DNA from 2 places in the Pseudomonas sp. TWP3-1 genome. Region 1 is predicted to be linked to the other one. Evidence: predicted binding sites of a transcription regulator. Region 1 holds the regulator's gene; the other holds the start of a gene.

Region 1 (7,933 bases):
TGCCCATCACGTGGATCAGGCCCATCACCGCACCGATGATGCCGATGGTCGGCGCGTAGCCGCCCATGCTTTCAAAGACTTTGGCGGCTTCGATGTCGCGTGCTTCCTGAGTGTAGAAATCCACTTCGAGGATGCTGCGAATGGCTTCCGGCTCGGCGCCGTCGACCAGCAATTGCAGGCCTTTGCGCGAGTAGTTGTCCGGTTCGGCATCGGCCACGCCTTCCAGCCCCAGCAGGCCTTCCTTGCGCGCCGTGAGGCTCCAGTTGACCACGCGATCAACGCCGCCGGCCAGGTCGACACGCGGAGGAAAGAAGATCCACGCCAGAATCTGCATCGCGCGTTTGAACGCGCTCATCGGCGATTGCAGCAGCGCGGCACCAACGGTGCCGCCGATCACGATCAACGCGGCCGGACCGTTGGCCAGCGCGCCGAGGTGACCGCCTTCAAGGTAGTTGCCGCCGATGATGGCGACGAACGCCATGATGATCCCGATCAGGCTTAGAACATCCATCAGACGCACGCCTCGACCAGGTGCTTGCCGATATCGTCGAGGCTGTAGATCGCATCCGCGAGGTCAGCTTTGACGATGGCCATCGGCATGCCGTAGATCACGCAGCTTGCCTCGTCCTGTGCCCAGATCGAACTGCCGCCCTGCTTGAGCAGACGCGCACCTTCACGGCCATCGGCGCCCATGCCGGTGAGTACCACCGCCAGAACTTTGTCGCCGTAGGATTTCGCCGCCGAACCAAAAGTGATATCGACGCATGGCTTGTAGTTCAGACGCTCGTCGCCTGGCAAGATTTTCACCGCGCCACGGCCATCGATCATCATCTGCTTGCCACCCGGTGCCAGCAACGCCAGACCCGGACGCAGGATGTCGCCATCCTCGGCTTCCTTGACGGTGATGCGGCACAGCTTGTCCAGACGCTCGGCGAAAGCCTTGGTGAAGGCTGCCGGCATGTGCTGGATCAGCACGATTGGCGCCGGGAAGTTGCCCGGCAACTGGGTCAGCACCCGTTGCAGCGCAACCGGGCCGCCGGTCGACGTGCCGATGGCTACGAGCTTGTAGGATTTGCGTTTCGGTGCCGGCGACGAGGCGCTGGCTGCCGAAGTACGCGTCGGCGCAGGTGCCGGTGCCGGACGCGCCGGAGCACTGTGGCTGCCATAGCTCGACGCTGCCGGCGCAGGCGCTGGTGTCGGCGCCGGTGCAGCGGCAGGCGCTGGCGTGCTATAGGCACTGAAACGACGGTTACTGCGCGAGATGCTGTGCACTTTTTCGCACAGCATCTGTTTGACCTTCTCGGGATTGCGGGAGATGTCTTCGAAATTCTTCGGCAGGAAATCCACCGCGCCAGCGTCCAGCGCATCCAGGGTTACCCGGGCGCCTTCGTGGGTCAGCGAGGAGAACATCAACACCGGGGTCGGGCAGCGCTGCATGATGTGCCGCACTGCCGTGATGCCATCCATCATCGGCATCTCGTAGTCCATGGTGATCACGTCCGGCTTGAGGGCCAGGGCCTGATCGATCGCCTCTTTACCGTTGGTTGCCGTGCCGACAACCTGGATGCTCGGATCCGCTGAAAGAATTTCCGAGACGCGGCGGCGGAAAAAACCCGAATCGTCCACCACCAGGACTTTGACTGCCATAAACACTCCATTAGGTGCAGCGGGACGTCGTCGCCCCGCCGCCCCGGATTCAAATACGCCGTGCGGCGTAACGCTTGAGCATGCTCGGAACATCGAGAATCAGTGCAATGCGGCCGTCACCGGTAATGGTGGCGCCGGACATGCCCGGAGTTCCCTGGAGCATTTTGCCCAATGGCTTGATGACCACTTCTTCCTGGCCGACCAGTTGATCGACAACGAAGCCGATGCGCTGAGTGCCCACCGAAAGGATCACCACATGGCCTTCACGCTGCTCTTCGTGAGCGGCGGAGCTGACCAGCCAGCGCTTGAGGTAGAACAATGGCAGCGCCTTGTCCCGCACGATCACCACTTCCTGCCCGTCCACCACGTTGGTGGTCGACAGATCGAGGTGGAAGATTTCGTTGACGTTGACCAGCGGGAACGCGAACGCCTGATTGCCCAGCATCACCATCAGGGTCGGCATGATCGCCAGGGTCAACGGCACCTTGATGACGATCTTCGAACCCTGGCCCTTGGTCGAGTAGATGTTGATCGAACCGTTGAGCTGGGAAATCTTGGTCTTCACCACGTCCATGCCGACACCACGGCCGGACACATCGGAGATCTCGGTTTTGGTCGAGAAACCCGGAGCAAAGATCAGGTTGTAGCACTCGGTATCGCTCAGACGATCCGCTGCGTCCTTGTCCATCACGCCGCGTTTTACTGCGATGGCGCGCAGGACGTTCGGGTCCATGCCTTTGCCGTCATCGGAGATCGACAGCAGGATGTGATCGCCTTCCTGCTCGGCCGCCAGAATCACCTTGCCGCCACGGGACTTGCCCGAGGCTTCGCGTTCTTCCGGCGACTCGATGCCGTGGTCGACCGCGTTGCGCACCAAGTGGACCAGCGGGTCGGCCAGTGCCTCGACAAGGTTTTTGTCGAGGTCGGTTTCTTCGCCGACCAGTTCCAGGATGATCTCTTTCTTCAGCTGACGCGCCAGGTCGCGAACCAGACGCGGGAAGCGCCCGAAGACTTTCTTGATTGGCTGCATCCGCGTTTTCATCACCGCGGTCTGCAAGTCAGCCGTGACCACGTCGAGGTTCGACACAGCCTTTTGCATGGCTTCGTCGCCGCTGTTCAGACCCAGGCGCACCAGACGGTTACGCACCAGCACCAGCTCGCCGACCATGTTCATGATTTCGTCGAGGCGTGCAGTGTCGACCCGCACGGTGGTCTCGGCTTCGCTCGCCGGTTTTTCCGGTGGCGGTGCAGCAGCCGCAGCACGGGCCGGAGCCGGTGCAGCAGCGGCGGCCGGTTTTGGCGTTTCGGCTTTCGGCTCAGGCGCTTTGGCGACAGGCTTCGGCGCAGCGGCCGGGGCCTTGGCGGCAGGCGTGGCGACGGCAGACGTGCTGCCAGCGGACGCGGTGCCGACTTCAGTGAACTTGCCTTTGCCGTGCAGTTCGTCGAGCAGCGATTCGAACTCGTGATCGCTGATCAGATCGCTGCCCGCAGCGGCCGCCGTCGGGACTGCTTGCGCAGGCACCGAGGCAATCGCCGATTCCAGCGCATCAACGGCAAAGTTGCCTTTGCCGTGCAACTGATCGAGCAACGCTTCGAATTCGTCGTCGGTGATGTCCGAGTTGTCGCCTTTGGCCGGTGCAGCAGGCGCCGCAGGAGCCGCCGCCGCAGGAGCTACAGCGTCCACCGCGAACTGGCCTTTGCCGTGCAGTTGATCGAGCAACGACTCGAACTCGGCATCGGTGATTTCATCGCTGGCCGCCGCAGTTGCAGCAGGCGCAGGCGCAGGTGCCGGGGCTTCCGCTTCGGCCTTGACGGCGTTCAGCGAGTCCAGCAACTGCTCAAATTCGTTATCGGTGATGTCACCCGATTCGCTCTCGGCGACCGGCGCTTCCACCACTTCTTCAACCGCTACGGCGTCAGCCGATTGCGGTTCCGCCAGACGCGCGAGGGCGGCCAGCAGTTCAGGTGTTGCAGCAGTAATCGGGCTGCGCTCGCGCACTTCGGTGAACATGCCGTTCACCGCGTCCAGTGCTTCAAGCACAACGTCCATCAGCTCTGCATCAACGCGACGCTCACCCTTGCGCAGGATGTCGAACACGTTTTCGGCGATGTGACAGCACTCCACCAGCTCATTGAGCTGAAGGAAGCCGGCGCCCCCTTTTACAGTGTGAAAACCGCGAAAAATTGCGTTGAGCAGATCAGCATCATCCGGGCGGCTTTCCAGCTCGACCAATTGTTCTGACAGCTGCTCAAGAATCTCGCCGGCCTCAACCAGGAAATCCTGAAGGATCTCTTCATCGGCGCCGAAGCTCATTAATGGGGTGCTCCTACAGGTCTAAAAACCCAAAAAACCTAAAATTCAAAAACTCTAGAATCCGAGGCTGGATAACAAATCGTCCACATCGTCCTGACCGGACACAACGTCTTCTCGTTTATCGGCATGAATCTGCGGACCTTCACCCTGCGAGAGATGTTTTTGTGGATCTTTTTCAGCGAGCATCGCCGCACGGTCATGTTCGATGCCCGCAAAGCGGTCAACCTGACTGGCCATGAGTACGAGTTTGAGCAGATTGCTTTCGACTTCGGTGACCAGTTGGGTCACGCGCTTGATCACCTGACCGGTCAGGTCCTGGTAATCCTGAGCCAGCAGAATGTCGTTGAGGTTGCTCGACACCGCACGGTTGTCCGTGCCGCTGCGTGCCAGAAAACCGTCAACCCGACGCGCCAGCTCGCGGAACTCTTCAGCCCCGACTTCGCGACGCATGAAGCGGCCCCAGTCGGCGCTCAGGCTCTGGGCTTCATCAGCCAGGCCGTTGACCAGCGGGGTGGCGCTTTCCACCAGATCCATGGTGCGGTTGGCCGCGGCTTCAGTGAGCTTGACCACATAGCCCAGACGCTCGGTTGCGTCGGTGATTTGCGACACTTCCTCGGCCTGCGGCATGTTCGGGTCAATCTGGAAATTGACGATCGCACTGTGCAGTTCACGTGTGAGCTTGCCAACTTCCTGGTACAGGCCACGGTCACGGGTCTGATTGAGCTCATGGATCAGTTGCACAGCGTCGCCGAACTTGCCCTTTTCAAGGCTTTCGACCAATTCGACCGCGTGTTTTTTCAGGGTCGATTCAAAATCGCCCTGTGAAGATTCGTTGTTGTCCATAGCTCCCCCGTGGCGCAGTTTCTCAACCGATGCGTTCGAAAATCTTCTCGATCTTGTCTTTCAACGCCTGGGCCGTGAAGGGTTTCACCACATAGCCGTTAACACCGGCCTGGGCTGCTTCGATGATCTGTTCGCGCTTGGCTTCAGCGGTCACCATCAGCACTGGCAAGTGCTTGAGTTTTTCATCGGCGCGCACGTGGCGCAGCAGGTCGATACCGGTCATGCCCGGCATGTTCCAGTCTGTTACCAGAAAGTCGATGCTGCCGCTGTTGAGAACCGGAATGGCGGTGATGCCATCGTCAGCCTCGACCGTGTTGGTGAACCCAAGGTCACGCAACAGGTTTTTGATGATCCGCCGCATCGTTGAGAAGTCATCAACGATGAGGATTTTCATGTCTTTGTTCAATTCGACCTCCAAGCAGTCTTAAACGCGCCCAGCACCTGGACGCGCCATTTCAATCATTCCGGCAAAGCACTCGATGACTGTCTGGAGCACAACAGAGCAAGACCGGTGCCGTTCACCACCGCACCAGCCTCCTCTACAGTGTCCCCACACTGTCTTCAGCGCGCTCGCCACTCCCCCAAACGCCCCCGCAAACGGGCCGCGCACTGGCTGTGTAACTGGCTGACCCGCGATTCGCTGACGCCAAGGACTTCACCGATTTCCTTGAGGTTCAGCTCTTCGTCGTAGTACAGCGCCAACACCAGTCGCTCACGCTCCGGCAAATTGGCAATCGCGTCCGCCAGCGCGGCCTGGAAGCGCTCATCTTCCAGATCGCGCGACGGCTCAAGATGAGCACTCGCGCCGTCCTCGTGCAGCCCTTCATGTTCGCCGTCCTGTAGCAGGTCGTCGAAACTGAACAGGCGGCTGCCCAAGGTATCGTTCAAAATCCCGTAATAATCGTCGAGACTCAATTGGAGTTCGGCCGCAACTTCGTGATCTTTAGCGTCACGGCCGGTTTTAGCTTCAATCGAGCGAATTGCGTCGCTGACCATACGGGTATTGCGGTGAACCGAGCGTGGAGCCCAGTCCCCTTTGCGCACTTCATCGAGCATGGCGCCGCGGATCCGGATGCCCGCGTACGTTTCGAAACTGGCGCCTTTGCTGGCGTCGTATTTGGTCGAGACTTCCAGCAGACCGATCATCCCGGCCTGAATCAGATCTTCGACCTGCACACTGGCCGGCAAGCGTGCCAGCAAGTGGTAGGCGATGCGTTTGACCAGTGGCGCGTAACGCTCGATCAACTCGTACTGCGCGTCACGTGCCGACTTCTTGTAGAAATTCATACCGCTGGCGGTCATAGAACAGGCCCTGCCGTTTGCTGCACGAGGCGCTCGACGAAAAATTCCAGATGCCCACGCGGGTTGGCCGGCAGCGGCCAGGTATCGACCTTCTGTGCGATTGCCTTGAACGCCAGCGCGCACTTGGAACGCGGGAAGGCTTCATAGACCGCACGCTGCTTCTGCACCGCTTTACGCACACTTTCGTCGTAAGGCACGGCGCCGACGTATTGTAGGGCGACATCGAGAAAGCGATCCGTGACCTTGGTCAACTTGGCGAACAGATTGCGCCCTTCCTGCGGGCTCTGCGCCATGTTGGCGAGGACGCGGAAGCGGTTCATGCCGTAATCGCGGTTGAGCAACTTGATCAGCGCGTAGGCGTCAGTGATCGAAGTCGGCTCGTCGCAGACCACCAGCAACACTTCCTGCGCTGCGCGCACGAAACTGACTACCGAGTCACCAATACCCGCAGCGGTGTCGATCACCAGTACGTCGAGATTGTCGCCGATGTCGCTGAATGCCTGAATCAGACCGGCATGTTGCGCCGGGCTCAGGTGCACCATGCTCTGAGTGCCGGAGGCGGCCGGCACGATGCGAATCCCGCCGGGGCCTTGCAACAACACGTCGCGCAGCTCGCAGCGGCCTTCGATCACGTCGGCCAACGTGCGTTTGGGCGTGAGGCCCAGCAGAACGTCGACGTTCGCCAGCCCCAGGTCAGCGTCCAGCAGCATGACCCGACGGCCAAGTTCTGCCAGCGCCAGGGACAAGTTCACTGAAACGTTAGTCTTGCCGACGCCACCTTTGCCGCCGGTCACCGCGATCACCTGTACGGGATGCATGCTGCCCATGTTATTTCTTTACCTTGTCTTGCATAGACGGAGGCCACATTACTGGCTGCGCGTTCACAACCGGAACAATGCGTGGCAGACCACCGATGTAGGTACAAAAACTGTTCATTACCTCAGCCAACCTGCTTGGTCGGACTGTGGTAGATATCAGCGAACATGTCGGCCATGGCTTCTTCGCTGGGTTCTTCCTGCATTTGCACGCTGACGGCGCGACTGACCAATTGATGACGGCGCGGCAGATGCAAATCATCCGGAATCCGTGGGCCGTCGGTCAGGTACGCGACCGGCAATTCATGACTGATCGCCAGGCTCAACACTTCGCCAAGGCTGGCCGTTTCATCCAGTTTAGTCAGGATGCAGCCGGCAAGCCCGCAACGCTTGTAACTGTGATAAGCGGCGGTTAGAACCTGTTTCTGGCTGGTGGTTGCCAATACCAGATAATTTTTTGAGCGAATGCCACGCCCGGCCAGACTTTCGAGCTGCATGCGCAGTGCCGGATCGCTGGCTTGCAGGCCGGCGGTATCGATCAGCACCACGCGTTTGCGCAGCAGTGGATCCAGCGCCTGCACCAGCGATTGGCCCGGGTCGACGTGAGTCACCGAGACGTTGAGGATGCGACCCAAGGTCTTGAGCTGCTCCTGCGCGCCGATGCGGAAACTGTCCATGCTCACCAGCGCGATGTTCTGCGCGCCGTACTTGAGCACGTAGCGTGCGGCGAGTTTGGCCAGGGTGGTGGTCTTGCCCATGCCGGCAGGGCCGACCATGGCAATCACGCCGCCCTCTTCCAGTGGCTCGACTTCCGGGGTGGCGATCATCCGCGCCAGGTGCGCGAGCAACATGCGCCAGGCCTGACGGGGTTCTTCAATTTCGGTGGTCAGCGCCAGCAGATCGCGCGACAACGGGCCGGACAGGCCGATGCGTTGCAGACGACGATACAGATTGGCCTGCGCCGGACGGCTGCCTTGCAGCTGATTCCAGGCCAGCGTGCCGAGTTGCACTT
Region 2 (7,933 bases), on a different contig from region 1:
ATATTTATCGAACGCTTTCTGCCCATCACGCGCGGCTTGCCGGACATCAAGAAAGGTCAGTTCATCGCGAACGACCTTTTTAACCGGTTTGTCGATCTTTCTGGTGGTGGCCATCGGAGCCTCCAAAGGAGATGTATTCATGCTGACCAGCTTAAGGGATTGAGTTTCTACCGGCAAACGATAGAGCCCATCCGCAAAGTGCACCAGTCGGCGGATTCTGGCGTGGTTGTAGGGCATGGCGCACCGATTTGTAGTCACGCAGAAATCCCCAACAAAAAACCCGGACAGCTCACGCCATCCGGGTTTTTTCATTCCCGCCAAACCAATCAGCGGTTAAACCGCTCCACCAACGAATACTGCGTATTAGCCGTCTTCGTCAGCTCCTCACTCAGCAGCGCCGAGTTTTGCGCCTGTTCCGAGGTCTGGTCCGCCAGTTGCGAGATGTTGCTGATGTTGCGGCTGATCTCTTCAGCTACAGCACTTTGCTCTTCAGTCGCGGCGGCGATCTGGGTGGTCATGTCGGTGATGTTGGCCACCGCTTCGCTGATGCCTACCAGTGCCTGGTCCGCTTCCAGAACCCGTGCCACGCCTTCTTCGGCCTGGCGGTGCCCGGCTTCCATGGTCTGTACGGCGCTTGAAGCGGTCTGCTGCAGCTTGGCGATCAGGGCGTGGATCTGCCCGGTCGATTCGCTGGTGCGTTGTGCCAGTTGGCGAACTTCGTCAGCTACCACCGCAAAACCACGGCCCATTTCACCGGCGCGAGCCGCTTCGATGGCGGCGTTGAGGGCCAGCAGGTTGGTCTGGTCGGCGATGCCTTTGATCACGTCGACCACGCCGCCGATTTCGTCGCTGTCCTTGGCCAGTTGGGTCACGGTCAGGCCGGTTTCTCCAACCACGACCGACAGGCGCTGAATGGCTTCGCGGGTTTCGCCGGCGATGTCACGACCGCGACCGGTCAGGCGATTGGCTTCCTGAGTGGCGTCGGCGGTGCGCTGCACGTGGCTGGCGACTTCCTGCGTGGTCGCGGCCATCTGGTTGACGGCGGTGGCGACCTGTTCGGTTTCCACGCGTTGACGTTCCAGACCGGTCGAGCTGCTGTGCGCCAGTCGGTCGGACTGCTTGGCCTGATCGGTCAGGTGTTCGGCGGTGTCCTGCAGACGGGTCAGGCAGGTTTTCAGGCGTGCTTCCTGGCTGAGGATCGCCATCTCCAGACGTGCCTGAGAGCCACGGCTGTCGGTGTACATCTGCGCGATCAGCGGGTCGGACGTGGTCTGTTCAGCCAGACGCAACAGGCGCTTGAGGCCACGCTGCTGCCATTGCAGGCCCAACAGGCCGAGCGGCACCGACAGGCCGGCGGCGAGGGCAAAGCCCCACTGCGAGTTGAGCGTGGCGCCGATCATGAAGCTCAGTTGGCTGACCAGAATGAACGGCAGCCAGTCCTGAACCACCGGCAGCCATTTGTCGCTCGAAGGAATCGCCGACTTGCCCTGGTTGATGCGTTGGTAGAGCGCTTCGGCACGGCGGATCTGTTCGGCAGTGGGTTTAACCCGCACCGACTCGTAACCGACCACCTGATTGCCTTCGAACACCGGTGTTACATAGGCGTTAACCCAGTAATGGTCACCGGTCTTGCAGCGATTCTTGACAATGCCCATCCATGGCAAGCCTTGTTTCAATGTGCCCCACATGTGCGAAAACACCGCAGCCGGGACGTCTGGGTGACGAACCAGGTTGTGCGGCGCACGGATCAGTTCCTCACGCGAAAACCCGCTGATCTCGACGAAAGCGTCGTTGCAGTAGGTGATCACGCCCTTGGCGTCGGTCGTGGAGATCAACCGTTGCTGAGCCGGGAAAGTCCGTTCGCGTTGTGTAATAGGCTGGTTGTTACGCATGGTTTTTCAATCCGCAAGGCTTTGAAAGGTTGTCGGCGGCCTCGGGAAATTATTGAATTTTTCTTTCAGTAATAAGTACCGCGTCGCAAAACGCGGCTTGCTTCAGCCGGCCAGCATCGGATAGGTGAACAGTCCGAAATGCAGCAGGTTCAGGCCGAAGTGGGTGAGTATCGCCGCACCGAGTCCGCCGAAACGGTAGGCCAGACCATAGCCGACACCCGCCAGCGTCGCCAGCAACACCCAGGTCCAGCCTGCGCCGATATGCGCCAGACCGAATAACAGGGACGCCAGCAGCAGCGCAAGATTTTCGCCATAAGGCAGGTGCTTGAAACGTCGGCTGAGGCCGCCTTGTATATAGCCGCGAAACAGCGCTTCCTCGACCAGTGTCACCAGCAGCAGATTGTTCAGCAGCCACAGCCACGCCTGATCCGGCCACTTCGGCGCCCAAGCGATTACGCCCAGTAACAGTGCACCGCCCAAGGCAAGGATGGCGCTCAAGGCCAGGCCCATTGCCGTTGCATACACCGTCATGCGCAAAGACCGCCGCGCGACGATCCACGGGCAGACCAGCAACAGCCAAAAGCCCAGCAGCGGTTTGTCCTGATTGAGGTGCATCGAAAAGCGCACAGCGTTATCGGTGAGACGCTGTGGTTCGATCACTCGGCCATTGTAGAAACCGGGTAACCAATGCATGGCCAACGCCACCGCCAGCACGATGAACAGGCCATGGCCGAGATATCGCGCGAACGGTACGGTTTGTTGACGCACGGCGTACCCGGCGAACAACAGAAGCGCTATGGAGATCAGCGCGAGCCAGCCAAGTTGGCCGAAACTCAATGCCAGTGCGTAGCCGAGGCTGAGCAGCGCGAGTGAGAGCCATGGCAGGGTGGTCATGAAGAATCCTTGTACACATTTTTGGTGGACAGGCTTTCTACACGGCTGAGGACGAGGGGACAAGCAAAGGTGAACCGGAAAACCGGGACAACATACAAACCTATGGCCAGCACAATTACCTGTGGGAGCTGCGGTGCGACGATTCGACTTGCCAGCGATGGCGGCTGCACAGCCAACATCTTTATCGACTGATCCACCGCTATCGCTGGCAAGTCGAATCGTCGCACCGCAGCTCCCACAGGGTTTCGTGTTTGGCTATGGGTTCAGTGCAAATTCAATCTTGCCGCAGCCCGCGCGGTAATTTCCGTACGCAACTTCAACGAAGGCGCCGCACGCTTGCGCGCCTCATCGACAACCGCACTCGGCGCAGTCTCCGGGCTACCGGCCGCAAACGGCGGCGCCGGCGCATATTCCAGTTGCAGTTGCACCAGTTGCGCCGTGTCGGCACCGACCAGTTCCTGCGCCAGCACCAGCGCAAAATCAATCCCTGCGGTAATCCCGCCACCGGTAAACAGATTGCCGTCTCGCACCACCCGATCCTTCACCGCGATGGCGCCCAAGGTCGGCAGCAGATCGTGATAAGCCCAGTGCGTAGTCGCACGTTTGCCTTGCAGCAAACCCGCCGCGCCAAGCACCAGCGAACCGGTGCACACCGACGTCACATAACGCGCCTGCGCCGCTTGCCTCCGGATAAACGCCAATGTCTGCTCATCCTCCATCAACGGCCCGACACCGCCACCGCCGGGGATGCAGATCACATCCAGATCCGGACAATCCTCGAACGTGGTGGTCGGTTTCAACACCAGACCGGTGCTGGCAGTGACCGGCACCAGGTCTTTCCAGATCAGATGCACCTGCACGTCCGGCAACGAGGCCAGCACGTCATATGGGCCGGTCAGGTCGAGTTGTTGCACCTGCGGAAACAACAGAAAGCCGATCTGCAACGTCATGGTGTTTTTCTCAAGAGTGGGGTGGACGGCTTCACTCTAGGCGCGTAGCGTCTGGCGTATACGCCAATCACCCCACGAATTACGCCAAATGCCTAAAGCCATCCACGTACTCGCGTTTGCCAACGTTCAGCTGCTCGACGTCACCGGGCCGTTGCAGGTGTTCGCCACCGCCAATGACATCGCCCGCCAGCAGGGTTCGCCTGCGCCTTATGCGCCGACGGTGATCGCCAGCGGCGGCGGGGCGGTGATGTCTTCGGCGGGGCTGGCGCTGTTGGCCGAACCGTTGCCGCTGGAGTCCAGCGACACCCTGATCATCTCCGGTGGTTGGGGCGTGTATGCCGCCGCCGAAGATGCGCAGTTAGTGAATTGGGTGCGCGATCACGCGGGAAAATGTCGGCGCGTCTCGTCGGTCTGCACCGGGGCATTTCTACTCGCGGCCAGCGGCTGGCTCGATGGTCGGCGCGTCGTCACCCACTGGACGCGTTGCGAACAACTGGCCAAGCAGCATCCGCAATTGCACGTCGAACCCAACCCGATCTTCATCAACGACGGCCCGGTCTGGACTTCGGCAGGCGTCACCGCCGGCATCGACCTCGCGTTGGCCATGGTCGAAGACGACCTCGGCCGCGACATGGCCCTCGACGTCGCCCGCCAACTGGTGGTGTTCCTCAAACGCCCGGGCGGGCAATCGCAATTCAGCGTGATGCTGTCGCTGCAAAAACAAGGCAATCGCTTCGACGCACTGCACGCCTGGATCGCCGAAAACCTCACCCGCGACCTCGGCATCCCGACCCTCGCCGAACAGGCCGGCATGAGCGAACGCAGTTTCGTACGCCACTACCGCGCCGACACCGGCCAAACCCCGGCGCGTGCCATCGAACTGATCCGCGTCGAAACTGCACGGCGGTTGCTCAGCGATACCGGGTTGCCGGTCAAGCGAGTCGCGGTGAATTGTGGTTTCGGCAGCGAAGAAACCTTGCGCCGCAGTTTTCTCAGGGCGATTGGCGTGACGCCGCAGGCGTATCGGGAGCGGTTTTCGGTTAGTTCTGCATCAGGTCCAGCAGTGTTTTGAGTGTTTTTATCAACCCTTCTGCCGAAGTTGGGTTTAGTCAATGAAAAAATTAGAATCTGGTTCTGAGTTGATAAGGCTGACCTTCGAGTTTTCAAGGTATTGCTTCATCCATTCAAGCTTTGGTCTGACTTTGTGGTCCCAAGGGTAGTTAGGAATTTGTCTGTTCATTTTTTCCAATAAGCGGGTTTTCAGATCTTGATGGGAGATACTCCTTTTCCCCCATGGAATTTCCCCTTCCATCTCGAGAATATAGAGTGGGTTAAGAATGAAGTCATCGCCGTCTTTAATTGAGATAGAGGGAATGTGGCTCCTCTTAGGTAAAAAGTTGTAATAAGGGTTGGTTTCTCCAAAAACCTCAGAGTAAATTTTGGTCTCATGTTCCAGCAGTGCTGCACCGATCGCTGGATCTATTAAAATTCGAGGGGTCACAGCTTTTTTTGATTCGAGTTCGTAAGCCCGGTCGACCGCGGGGCCAAAAAAACTCATGTCATCAAAAAAAACATCGCCGAAAGTAATTCCACCTCTGACAATATAGCCAGCGTTGAGGAGCTCTAGAGCGATGTCGGAACTATTGAATAATGCCACTTGCAAAAGTTTGTTGACGTCTTTTCGATCGTCTGTGATGTCGGGTTTGTATTTGTAAAATATGAATGTGCAATCCGAGAAGCTGTACAGTTTTCTCGTGTAAGCAACATGATCTTTTAGATTTTGACGATCTTGGTTGTCCAGGATTGAGTTGTGAAAAAGCGTGTGAATTTTATGCTTTTCTTCAAAGCCGATGGTGTCTTTTGAACCTAGGATGTCAATGAAAATCGCAACCGTTTGTTCGTACTGAAGTGCACTCATTTAATTAATCCTGAAGTGAATCGCTATTCTTGAATTTTATTTTGCTTAAGTCTCAACTTCCGCCACTTGATTCAAATACTTGCTGCGATCCGGCGTAAACGTCACCACCATCTTGGTCCGCGAGCACGTCAGCGCGCGCTCCACGCTCAGATCAATATCGAGATCTTCCCCACGCAATCCCTGCCACTGCGCCAGATATTTCAGCGAGCCATATTTTTCGTTTTTCTTCAGGCTGCGGCTGGCTCCGCCTTTCCAGCCGAGGACTGGCAGTTCATTGGCGAGGCAGCGTTGGGCGAGGTCGGGGAAGCGGGTGGCGCGTTGGCGGCCGATTTCCCAGCATTTGATCAGGCCTTTGTCGGCGGCTTCCCATAGCTGGGTGCGGCTGAGGCCGGTGCGCAGGGGCGCGGCGATTTCACGGTGGATGCGCTGGGTCATTCTGGTTCCTTGAATCGGGTTTTATTGGACAGCTCCGCTGTGCCCGTTGCGGTGGATGGTAGGGGGGGATGTAACAGCTGGCAACAAGGTATTTCCGGGTGTGAGTGCGAGTTGCGCAGAGGATAGTTAACCGGTTGTTGAGTAGAAGTAGTCCGTCGCCGGGCGCAATCTGTGGCGAGGGAGCTTGCTCCCGCTCGGCTGCGCAGCAGTCGCAAAGCCAGACAATGCGGTGCTTCTGGAGAAATGGAGGCGCTGGTTTGGGGGGGCGCTTCGCGCCCCAGCGGGAGCAAGCTCCCTCGCCACAAGGGGGTTGGGGCACCGCTTTCTTTGTAAGTTTTAGTCCTACATTTTCAGAAGTGCATGGGAAATCTCCGACAGCCTCTGACGAGTTTTACGGCTGCCAGACGTTCTTTTCCCCACTCAGCTTGCGATCGAGGAAGCTTGCCGCGCTGATCAGCGCCAGATGTGTCAGGGCTTGCGGCGTGTTGCCCAGATGTCGCCCGCGACTGTCGAATTCCTCGGCATACAGCCCCAGCGGGTTGGCGTAGCGCAGCAGTTGTTCGAACTCAAGGTGCGCTTTCTCCACCTGTCCGGCGCGGGCCAGGCACTCGACGTACCAGAATGAACACGCAGCAAACGCGCCTTCAGTGCCGGCCAAACCGTCGATGCCGGCTTCTTCGTTGCGATAGCGGTAAACCATGCCGTCACGCACCAGCGTTTTTTCGATGGCCGCCAGCGTCGCCAGCCAGCGCGGATCCTTGGCGCTGACGAAACGCACCAGCGGCATCAACAGCATCGAACCATCGAGGGCGGTGCCGCCCTTGTACTGGACAAAATGTCCGCGTTGTTCGTCCCAGAAGTTGTCCCAAATGTCGCTGTAGATCGCCTGACGTGTCGCGTCCCAACGTTCAAATGGTGCCGGCAGCGAGCGTTTCGAGGCGAGGCGAATCGCCCGGTCCAGCGCCACCCAGCACATCAGCCGCGAATGCAGAAAGTGATGTTGCTCACCGCGCATTTCCCAAATGCCTACATCTTTGGTGTTCCAGGTCTCACAGACTTGGTCGACCACTTCGCCGACATGTTTCCAGCCCTCGTGGGAAATCGCATCGCCGTACTTGTTGACCAGATACACCGCGTCCATCAGTTCGCCGAAGATATCCAGCTGGATCTGGTCGTACGCGCCATTACCGATACGCACCGGTTTCGCACCGCCATGCCCGGAGAAATGCGTGAGTTCGGTTTCCGGTAATTCCTGACGGCCGTCGATGGCGTAGAGGATATTCAGCTTCATAGGCTTGCCGCAGCAATCGCTGACCCGCCCCCGCAGCCAGCGCATGTAGTCATTGGCTTCGCCGACAAAACCCAAACGCAGGAATGCGTACACGGTGAATGAAGCATCGCGAATCCACGTGTAGCGGTAATCCCAGTTGCGTTCGCCGCCGAGCGTTTCCGGCAGGCCGAAGGTCGCGGCGGCGAGGATCGCGCCGTGTTTGCGCGAGGTCAGCAGCTTCAGGGCCAATGCCGAGCGGTTGACCATTTCGCGCCAGCGTCCGCGATAGATCGATTGACCAATCCAGTCCCGCCAGAACTTCAGCGTGCGCTCGATACACAATTCGGCCGCACCTTCGGCGAAGCGCGGATCGTCACTGGCGCCGAGCATGAACGCGGCAGTCTGATCTTGCGTGAGGGTGAATTGCGCGACCGCCGCTTGTGCGTCAACGCGTATTGGCTGGTCCGAGGCCAGGCGCAGGGTCGGCTGGTCAGTAGCGCTGAACGTCACATCGCGTTCGTCCATCTGCGCCTGAGTATTTGCGCGGGCATAGTCATGCCGCACCGCGCAGCGC

The links. The regulator FliA, encoded in region 1, starts transcription of late flagellar genes. The targets are predictions, from matches to a motif close to CTAAAGTTTNNNNNNNNNNNGCCGNTAA.
Region 2: a site for FliA is predicted at 1,922-1,949, ahead of ACP7BN_RS15770 (methyl-accepting chemotaxis protein). Genes of this name have one in related genera too.

The regions. Positions count from the first base shown of each region.
Region 1 covers NZ_JAFCUQ010000009.1:136,289-144,221, reverse strand. The annotation lists gene ACP7BN_RS14680 (flagellar motor protein) at 1-511, opposite strand, end outside; gene ACP7BN_RS14675 (protein-glutamate methylesterase/protein-glutamine glutaminase) at 511-1,647, opposite strand; gene ACP7BN_RS14670 (chemotaxis protein CheA) at 1,697-3,961, opposite strand; gene ACP7BN_RS14665 (protein phosphatase CheZ) at 4,016-4,804, opposite strand; gene ACP7BN_RS14660 (chemotaxis response regulator CheY) at 4,827-5,198, opposite strand; gene fliA (RNA polymerase sigma factor FliA) at 5,366-6,106, opposite strand; gene fleN (flagellar synthesis regulator FleN) at 6,103-6,933, opposite strand; gene flhF (flagellar biosynthesis protein FlhF) at 7,047-7,933, opposite strand, start outside.
Region 2 covers NZ_JAFCUQ010000010.1:140,269-148,201, forward strand. The annotation lists gene ACP7BN_RS15765 (hypothetical protein) at 1-312, opposite strand, end outside; gene ACP7BN_RS15770 (methyl-accepting chemotaxis protein) at 327-1,892, opposite strand; gene ACP7BN_RS15775 (CPBP family glutamic-type intramembrane protease) at 1,995-2,786, opposite strand; gene inhA (isonitrile hydratase) at 3,050-3,736, opposite strand; gene ACP7BN_RS15785 (GlxA family transcriptional regulator) at 3,825-4,808, shown strand; gene ACP7BN_RS15790 (hypothetical protein) at 4,842-5,654, opposite strand; gene ACP7BN_RS15795 (hypothetical protein) at 5,700-6,089, opposite strand; gene ACP7BN_RS15800 (glycoside hydrolase family 15 protein) at 6,481-7,933, opposite strand, start outside.